4 regions of the Rhizobium sp. Root491 genome follow, and region 3 is predicted to be linked to each of the others. Evidence: riboswitches for the same ligand, from Rfam matches in the RefSeq annotation. Region 3 holds a riboswitch; each other region holds the start of a gene.
The links. Region 3 has a riboswitch for cobalamin ahead of ASD46_RS25780 (DUF1852 domain-containing protein). Riboswitches for the same ligand answer to the same signal wherever they lie in the genome.

Region 1: linked by a shared signal. The riboswitch ahead of ASD46_RS02975 (CbtB domain-containing protein) and the one ahead of ASD46_RS25780 (DUF1852 domain-containing protein) in region 3 are both predicted to bind cobalamin.
Region 2: linked by a shared signal. The riboswitch ahead of ASD46_RS12190 (ABC transporter substrate-binding protein) and the one ahead of ASD46_RS25780 (DUF1852 domain-containing protein) in region 3 are both predicted to bind cobalamin.
Region 4: linked by a shared signal. The riboswitch ahead of nrdH (glutaredoxin-like protein NrdH) and the one ahead of ASD46_RS25780 (DUF1852 domain-containing protein) in region 3 are both predicted to bind cobalamin.

The regions. Positions count from the first base shown of each region.
Region 1 covers NZ_LMFF01000001.1:592,829-595,025, forward strand. The annotation lists gene ASD46_RS02965 (hypothetical protein) at 18-332, opposite strand; gene ASD46_RS02970 (CbtA family protein) at 337-1,053, opposite strand; gene ASD46_RS02975 (CbtB domain-containing protein) at 1,065-1,247, opposite strand; cobalamin riboswitch at 1,413-1,638, opposite strand; gene ASD46_RS02980 (c-type cytochrome) at 1,730-2,197, opposite strand, start outside.
Region 2 covers NZ_LMFF01000012.1:277,857-280,053, reverse strand. The annotation lists gene ASD46_RS12195 (GNAT family N-acetyltransferase) at 1-456, shown strand, start outside; cobalamin riboswitch at 496-732, shown strand; gene ASD46_RS12190 (ABC transporter substrate-binding protein) at 897-1,928, shown strand; gene ASD46_RS12185 (FecCD family ABC transporter permease) at 1,925-2,197, shown strand, end outside.
Region 3 covers NZ_LMFF01000020.1:114,350-116,546, forward strand. The annotation lists gene ASD46_RS25775 (methionine synthase) at 1-248, opposite strand, end outside; gene ASD46_RS25780 (DUF1852 domain-containing protein) at 273-1,250, opposite strand; cobalamin riboswitch at 1,353-1,566, opposite strand; partial or broken gene ASD46_RS27985 (Fic family protein) at 1,761-1,903, opposite strand.
Region 4 covers NZ_LMFF01000001.1:1,353,608-1,355,804, forward strand. The annotation lists gene nrdE (class 1b ribonucleoside-diphosphate reductase subunit alpha) at 1-554, opposite strand, end outside; gene nrdI (class Ib ribonucleoside-diphosphate reductase assembly flavoprotein NrdI) at 542-940, opposite strand; gene nrdH (glutaredoxin-like protein NrdH) at 953-1,174, opposite strand; cobalamin riboswitch at 1,430-1,654, opposite strand; gene ASD46_RS06730 (nucleoside triphosphate hydrolase) at 1,786-2,197, opposite strand, start outside.

The DNA.
Region 1 (2,197 bases), on a different contig from region 3:
CGCGAGACCATCACAAATCACCCCTGATCAAGCACCCGGCAGACACGGGGCGCGACATCCCCGCCCTCCCCCGCCATCGCACGGCGGATATCGCGGCTGTTGAGATGCAGACTGCGACCGGCCGGCAAAGCCGAGCGTTTTATCTTGGCAAGGGCTGCGACCGTAAAGGCAGCCTCATTCTCATGAAAATAGGCGAGCGCCGCTTCCCGTTCCGGGCTGACGCCAAGGACTGCCTTGAAAGCAAGGCGATGCACGGCGCAGAAAGCGCCGTGACCGGGAACGGCAAAACGCAGCGCGTCGAGTTCCTCACTCCATTCGGCTGCGTCCTGCATGGATTTAAGCCTGCTGGAAGCGCTTCAGGAAAAACGCGCTCAATGTTCCGAGCAAGGCCCAGAAGACAAAGCTGGTCACGGTGGCGGCGACGATGAACTGTCGTTCCAGCGGCAGCGGTGCCAGCGCATGTTCACCTTCCGGCGGCAGGGGCGCGCCCACCACATGTGGAGCAACGATCAACACCAGTGCGAGCACGATTGCCCAGGGTTCGCGCCGGAATGCGATCAGCGCAATGCCGCCCGCGGTTGCGGCAACCGTCGAAAGCCACCAGATTTGACGCGCCTCAAGCGCGGCCGCCGGGCTGCCCGGTAGTTCCGGCGGCAGGCCGATCATCGGCGCAAGCATGACGGCGGCAAAACCGGCCACACCCCACAAAAGGCCTTCGCGCCAGCCGGCATCGGTGCCGCGCAGCGAGATGAGGCCGGTCAGCACCAGCGCATAACCGATGGCGGTCAGCACGTTGGCGGCGACCGTATAGGCGGTGCGCTCGAAGCCGTCGGCCGGAGACCAGGCTTCCTTATTATGTTCGTGCGCGGGAACGGCAGCGCCGGTCGTGGCCGGAGCATCATGGCTGTGGGGCGCTTCGCCACCGGCATTTTCATAGGTTTCCGCCTTCAGGATCAGCGGCGTGGTGCCGAAAGCCTGCATGGCCGAAACGGCGAAGCCGCCAACGATGCCGACGAGGACGGCGGTAAAAACGATATTGCGAAAGAACGACATGCTTTTTCCCCTCAATGGCAAGGGAAAGCATTGGCATGACGCGTGTCATGCGCGGCGTTGTGAACGGCTTCCACATGCGAAAAGCCGACAAACCCGACGACGAACAGACCAAGCACGATCGCCGTCAGCGATTGCGCGAAGCTGCCCGTTTTTGCTGAAACGGCGGCATTTGCCGTATTCTGGTTGATGGACATGGTGACCCCTCTTACGGCGCGACCCCGCGCCTTTAGACGCGGCGGAACGGCAAACGCCGTGCAGCCGCATGCGATACACTTCACCACGGGGATACGAGACTGACACAGGGCGGCACGTTCAAGCGCCACCACCCTGAAATTCCGCTCTTCCGGACACCCCGCCGGCATGGACATTTCCGTGATGGCAGGTCTCCTGGCTTACGGGTCAAAACCTGAAACACCTTCCCGGCATTGCCCTCGCCCATATCCGGCGAGATGCTTACCAGTGGCATTTCGTTTCAGGCTCTCCGCTCACAGTTGCGGGGGCAGCCACGAATGAGGATGTCTCCCTATCGTGTTCCCTTTTCACCTTCCGGAACGCCCGGAAGGAACCATCACAGGATCGTTATCCGATGGGTGTGGGTGGGAGTCAATGGCAGGCCGGCGTGAGAATTGCGCGCCGCGGCTGGATGCCGGATCAAGTCCGGCATGACGGCAAAGGGCTACCGTGCCGGGATGGCCTTCAGATAGGCGGCGATCGCATTGCGGTCATCGACCGTCAGATGCGCCATATTCTGCTGCACCTTGACCATGGAGCCGCCGACGCTGTCGAATTCCGGGGTGAAGCCGGTTTCCAGATAGTTGGCAATATCGGCCGCTTCCCAGCTTCCGACGCTCTGCGAGCCGGGGGTAATATCGGGAATGCGGCCCTCGCCTTCGGGATTGGGACCACCGGCCAGCCATTTGCCATCGAGAAAACCGCCAAGCGCATTGCGCGGCGTGTGACATTCGCCGCAATGGCCCGGGCCTTCCACCAGATATTGGCCGCGCAGCAATTCGGCATTGGCATCGGCAAGCTCGACGCGGGGTGGCGCGGATGTATCGAAATAGAGGAATTTCCAGCCGCCCAATGCCATGCGCATGTTGAAGGGGAACGGCAGTTCGTGATCCGGCGCGTCATTCTGGCTGGC
Region 2 (2,197 bases), on a different contig from region 3:
GAGATACCGCCGCCCGGCAGAAAACAACGAATAGAGCCGTTATCCGCAGGTCATCTGACTGATGTGGTGGAACTAGACCGGGCGGCTTTTGGCGTTTCGCGCCGGAACGTTTTGCAGCGACTTTTGACGCAGAATGCGGGTTACGGTGTGTTTGAGGCGGACCGTCTTACCGCTTTTGCGCTGCGCCGTGCGGCGGGGCGGGGCCACATTATCGGTCCGGTCGTTGCGGGTGCGGACATGGATGCGATTGCACTCGTAAGGCGGCATTTTACCGATCTTGACGATGAGCTGGTGCGTCTCGACACCATCAGCGACAACAATCTCTTTATTGATTTTATTGCGCAATCCGGCTTGGTGGTGATTGAAACCCTTACCACCATGTCCAAAGACGCACCTCAACCGGCGCCCTCCGGCGCTACAAAAATTTTCGCGTTGGCGGGTCCGTCTTTGTGCTGAGCTGCAGCACTATCGCAATTGACGCCCCGGCGCTTGCCCCTTATGTCAGAAAGCGACGGTTCCTGAAGCCGAAGGGCAAAGGGATTAATAGGGAACATGGTGCGGGTGATTTCTATCGCCCAATGCCGTGGCTGCCCCCGCAACTGTAAGCGGATTGCCGCTCATCCTCGTGACGCCTGAAAAGCGTCATGCCACTGCACCCTTCAAGGTGCGGGAAGGCAGATGAACGGCGCATATTCGTGAGCCAGGAGACCTGCCGTCATAATATTGACCATCGTTACGGGCGGGGATGCCCGGAAGAGGAGCTGATTATGACCTTTCCGTCCGCGGAAACGTATTTAGAGTCCCGTTCTCCATCTCCACACTTGTTGTCGCTCTGTCACTACGCGTTTTGACGCGCGGCCTGCGGATCACGCCACTTTATTTAGACTGGAGAACATATGTTTCATTTCAAACGCCTGCCGGTTTCCGCCGGTCTTCTGGCTGTCGCATTAGCGGCCTTGCCCGCCGGTGCCGCTCAGGCTGCCGAAACCGCCTATCCGCTGACGATCAATAGCTGCGGCCACGAAATCACCTTCAAGCAGGCGCCCGCCCGCACAGTATCGGTCGGCCAGAGCACGACCGAGGTTCTCTATCTGCTCGGCGTGGCCGACAAGGTGGTAGGCACGGCGCTGTGGATCGGCCCGGTTCTGAAGGGTTACGAAGACGCCAATGCCAAGGTGGAGCGGCTTGCCGACAATGATCCGAGCTTCGAGGCGGTGGTTGGCAAGAGGCCGGACCTCGTGACGACGCAGTTCCAGTGGCAGATCGGTCCCGAAGGCGTTGTCGGAACACCGGAGCAATTCGCCGAACTCGGTATTCCCGTTTATACCTCCCCTGCCGATTGCATGGGCAAGGACAATTCCGGCGGCGGCGACGGCGTGCGCAAGTCCGTTTTCACCATGGACCTGATCTACCAGGAGGTCCGCGACCTTGCGAAAATTTTCAACGTGCAGGATCGCGGCGAGGAAGTCGTTGCCGACCTGAAAAAGCGTGAGGAAGCCGCCCGCGCCAAGATCGCTTCGGCGAATGGCAAGATTTCAGCAGTCTTCTGGTTCTCCAGCGCCGAGCTGGATATCGATCCTTACGTGGCGGGCCGCAATGGTGCGCCGGGTTACATCATGTCCGCGCTCGGACTGAAGAACGTTATCGAAAGCGATGAGGAATGGCCGACTGTTGGCTGGGAAACCATCGCCAAGGCCAATCCGTCCGTGATCGTTGCCGGCAAGATGGACCGCCGGCGGTTCCCCGCCGATGACGTCGCCGTCAAGCTCAAGTTCCTTGCTACCGATCCGGTTGCCAGCATCATGCCCGCCGTCAAGGCGGCCCATGTCTTCGAAATGGACGCGCAGGCGATGAACCCGACCATCCGCACGATCGAAGGCATTGAAACGCTGGCCGAGGCGATTTCCACAGCCGGTCTCGCCAAGTGAACGGTCTTTCCGTCAATCTTGGCAGGGCGGGTCTGGCTTTTGCCGCACTCGCCCTGCTGCTCGTCGCGCTGATGGCCGGTGCGGCCATCGGCGAGACTGCCATTCCGTTCGACGTGGTGGCAAAGACCATTGCCAATCGTGTCTTCCATGCGGGTTATCCGCTGGAGCCGCTGGATGAGGGCATCGTCTGGAGTTACCGCCTCAGCCGCGCCGTTGTTGCCGCGTGCTGTGGCGCCTCGCTGGCGCTGGCCGGTGCGGTGCTTCAATCA
Region 3 (2,197 bases):
GCAAAATCGACCCCGTCGAGGTGCTCGATGAAAGTCGTGACGAAATGTTGGCGTGTTTGCTCGCCATCACTGACGATGTCGATGCCGGCCTGTTGCTGATCGTCCAGTGAAAGGCGCAGGGCATCTCTCTTGCCTTCCAGTAATTCCTCGCCCTCCAGCTTCCAGGGCGACCACAGTTTTTCGGGGTGCGCAAGCCAGGAGGGTTTCGGCAGGCTGCCAGCCGTCGATGTGGGGAGAAGTTTCTTCACGATGGGACCTCTTCTAAGTGATGCTCAGGCGGGGCGGTGAGCAAACAATTGCTCAAGGACGGCGCGGTATGGCTTGATGAAGTGTTTTTCGGTGAACTTACCCTGATCCACCGCCAAGCGATTTCGTTCGTCGCGATCGTAAATGACCCGGGTCAGCGAATAGTCCTGGTGCTTGAGGTTGGGCTGGTAAAATGTCCCGGCTGCTGCGTTCGCATTGTAGATTTCGGGGCGATAAATTCTCTGAAACGTTTCCATCGTGCTGATGACGCCGATTAGCTCAATATTGGAGTAGTCGCCCAGCAAGTCCCCAACAAAGTAGAAGGCCAACGGCGCAACGCTGCCTGCAGGCATGAAGTAGCGAACCTGCAATCCCATTTTCCCGAAATACTGGTCGGTGGACGAGAACCCATTCTGCCGGTATTCGACGCCCATCACGGGGTGATGATTTTCGGTCCGGTAATAGGTCTTGCTGGTCGAGGCGCTGATGCAAATGACCGGCGGCTTGCGAAAGTACGAGCGGTAGGCATCCGACCGCAGAAAAGACTTGAACAGGTTTCCATGCAGGTCGCCGAAGTCGGCCGGAATGCTGAAGGCAGGAACGCTCTTGTTATGCTCCGGCAGGACAATGCTGAAGTCGTAGTCTCGCACATAGGAGGAGAAGTTATTCCCCACAATGCCGTCGATACGCTCACTGGTTTTGTGATCGATGATCGTCGTCTTCAGTATCTCGATGAGGGGAAATTTTTCACCTGCGACATCGAAGCTCATATCGACCGAAATGATCTCCAACTCGACCGAGTATCGGTCCGATTTGGGATTATCCCAGTGAGCGAGGGCGTTGAAGCGGCTGTCGATCATGCGCATGACATTGCGCAGGTTTTCCTGCCGCTTTTCGCCCCTAGCCAGATTGGCGAAATTGGTGGTGATGCGCGTATTTTCTGAAGGACGATAGTCCTCATCGAAGGGTACGCTCGTGATCGTAAAAATGCAGGTCTGAGACATGTTGTGCCCCTGTAAAGTTGGGGGCATGGGTCTGCGGACGCATAGCAAGACAGGCCGCGACAATGCAGCCTTTGCTACGGCACACTGGGACACCCCGCCCGTGGACGTTATTTCACCAAAGGCAGGTCTCCTGGCTCACGGATCATCACTTCCGTCCGTCTTCCCGGGGTAAACCAGTGACATGTTGGACTTCAGCTCGCCGCTTACAGTTGCGGGGGCAGCGTCGGCTTTTCCGCATGACACGGAGCACCGACTTCCCTCTTAGCCCCGGCACGTTGCGTGCAACGACTGGGGAACCTTAGGCGTGACGACCATATGGTAAGCTACGCCATCGGTCAACATCATATAACGATATCTTTATGTCCTTAAGTCTGCGTTTCCATCGCCGGTTCCGACCGAGTAGGTTGCATTCGGCGTTGTCAGGCGATTCTCACATACGCGGACCTGGCCGTGGCAAACGTCTCGCTCCACGCAGTTGAAAGGATCAGACCACACCACGAATAGTTCCTAGCGCGGGAGCAGCCTGGTGATACCGTCCAGGCGCCCAGAGCGCGTTCCGCCAGACTTAGTCGCTCCAGAAGAGCCAGTACGTCGATCGACGGTTCAGGAGGCAATTGGGGCAGCTAGAAGGCGCGCATGATTTCGCCTGCCACAGGCGTTTCATTGAAGCGGCCTCGCCGGAGGTTGGGATGCTATTCGGACATGCCCTACTGTGCCGGCGCAGCGCTAATAAAGGAATCGGCGTTTGAATTAAATAGCGAATGAGCGAAGGCAAGCACCCTTAAATTGCGGGCCGATAACATCACGGACGCGTATCCGCATCAGCACCGCCGAATTTGTGCTCGGGCCTTCGAACCGCCCCATGTCGTTGAAGGTGCACAGGGAGTTCCGATCCGCACCGGGCATCTGACAGGTCTGGCAGTGGGCGGTATTCGGCTTCGTTAATC
Region 4 (2,197 bases), on a different contig from region 3:
TTCTTGCCCGCGTTGAGAAAGGTCGGGGTTGCCGGCTGGAAGCGGCCGGAAATGATTTCATCCATCAGATCGCGGGCAAGCTGCTCGTCGCCACGCGCCAGAGCCAGCGCCACCATGCAGACGCGGTCCTCATAACGCTCCAGGTAACGCTTTCCGTCGAAGGTCTTCAGCGTATAGGACGTATAATATTTGAAGGCGCCGAGAAATGTCGGAAAACGGAACTTTCTGGCATAGGCCTCGTCGTAGAGGTCACGGACGAAATTGAAGGAATAGTGGTCCAGCACCTCCTGTTCGTAATATCCCTCGGTCACGAGATAATCGAGCTTTTCCCTGAGATTATGGAAAAACACCGTGTTCTGATTGACGTGCTGAAGGAAATATTGCCGTGCCGCAAGGCGGTCCTTGTCGAGCTGGATCTTCCCGTTTTCATCGTAGAGGTTCAGCATCGCGTTCAGCGCGTGATAGTCCAGTCCCGCGTCCAGGTGTTTCGGCGCGCCGGTTACTTGTTGTTTGGCATCCGTGTTGCGCACCGCGCTCGAGGTCAGCGTGTCCAAAATCGTTCCAATCCATGATTGACGTTGGCGACATCTTCCTCCGTGCCGAGAAGCTCGAAGCGGTAGAGAAACGGCACCGCGCATTTACGCGACACGATATCTCCGGCGGATGCGAAAGCTGCGCCAAAATTCGTATTTCCCGCCGCGATGACGCCGCGAATGAGATTTCGGTTTGAGGGCTCGTTCAAAAACCGGATAACCGGTTTCGGTACCGCTCCTTTCATGCCGCCGCCCCCATAGGTGGGGGTGACGAGAACATAGGGCTCCGACACGTGAGTAACGTCTTCCTCGGCGCCGAGCGGCAGGCGAAGCAATCGTCGCCCCAGTTTCTGAAGGAAGCGATGAGTGTTCTCAGACCGGCTGGAATAATAGACAATCAGCCCCATCGCATCGCCTCCTCAGCTGATCGAGCCAATCATGTCCGGACGGAAACCCGCCCAATGGCGTTCGCCCGCAACGACCACGGGAACCTGCATGTAACCAAGGCCGCGAACGCGATCGAGGGCATCCGCATCTTCGGAGATATCGACGATCTCGTAGCTGACACCGATGCGGTCAAGCGCACGATAGGTGGCAGTGCACTGGACGCAGGCGGGTTTGCTGTAAACGGTGACGGTCATTGTTTCCTCTTTCGAAGCCGCTTTTACGCACGGCTCAACATTGCCCGCCTGCAATCACAAGCGGGTGGCGATGGTTCTGTCATTCTGGCGAGGCGCGCGGCTCAGGCCGCGTAAGATCTCTGTCTACACCGACGAGCGTAGAAACTTATAAAAATGCACTGGCATGACTTCACCCCGAAGCTTGTTCTGGAGGGGGCAGAAAAGGGCGCACGCAATTCATTTGCGTCATACACCTTCCTTCCGGACACCCCGCCCGTGGACGTTTTCGCTCAAGGCAGGTCTCCTGACTTGCGGGTCAAAACATCCATTCCCACCTTCCCGGAGCTTTTAGCGCCAGTGGCTCAAATCGGAACGATGCTCACCGCTTACAGTTGCGGGGGCAGTTTCGGCATTGCTTCACCATAATGGTGTTGCGCACCGAATTCCCGTCTTAGCTCCCGACGCTTGCGAATCGAAAGAACCTTGAACACCACATATAGTATATGAGGAATTTTTTTCGTCAATAATTAGACATGCGAAAGCCCCACCCTGTGGATCAAAAAGATTCAACACATGGTCAACAAAGGCTTAACGGTGAATGTTCGATGCCGCCTACGGACGGAAGCGGCGGGTTATTTCCAGATATCGATGCGAATATCGGCGGGGCGTGAGTTTTCAATCACCCGCTTTCCGTTGGGAAGATCATTTTCGAACAGTTTGGCGTGAATCTCGGTCGCATCGAGACCATAGCCCTGCCATCTATCCCGCAGGCGTTCCTCGAGCACCGCAACGGATGGGCCTACGAAGACGGTAAGATCGAAGCTGCCGGAAAGCTTCGTCCACGGCGCCTCGTTCAACAGCAGATAGTTGCCTTCGGCAAGAATGAAGCGTGTTTCTGGCGCGATGGCGCGAGCGGAGGCAATGGCAATTTCGCGGGAGCGGTCAAAAACCGGGACAAGAACTTCCTGCCCGCCCTGACGAACTGCGGAGACGATATCAAGAAAGCCGCGCACGTCGAAGGTCTCCGGTGCGCCTTTTCGCGGC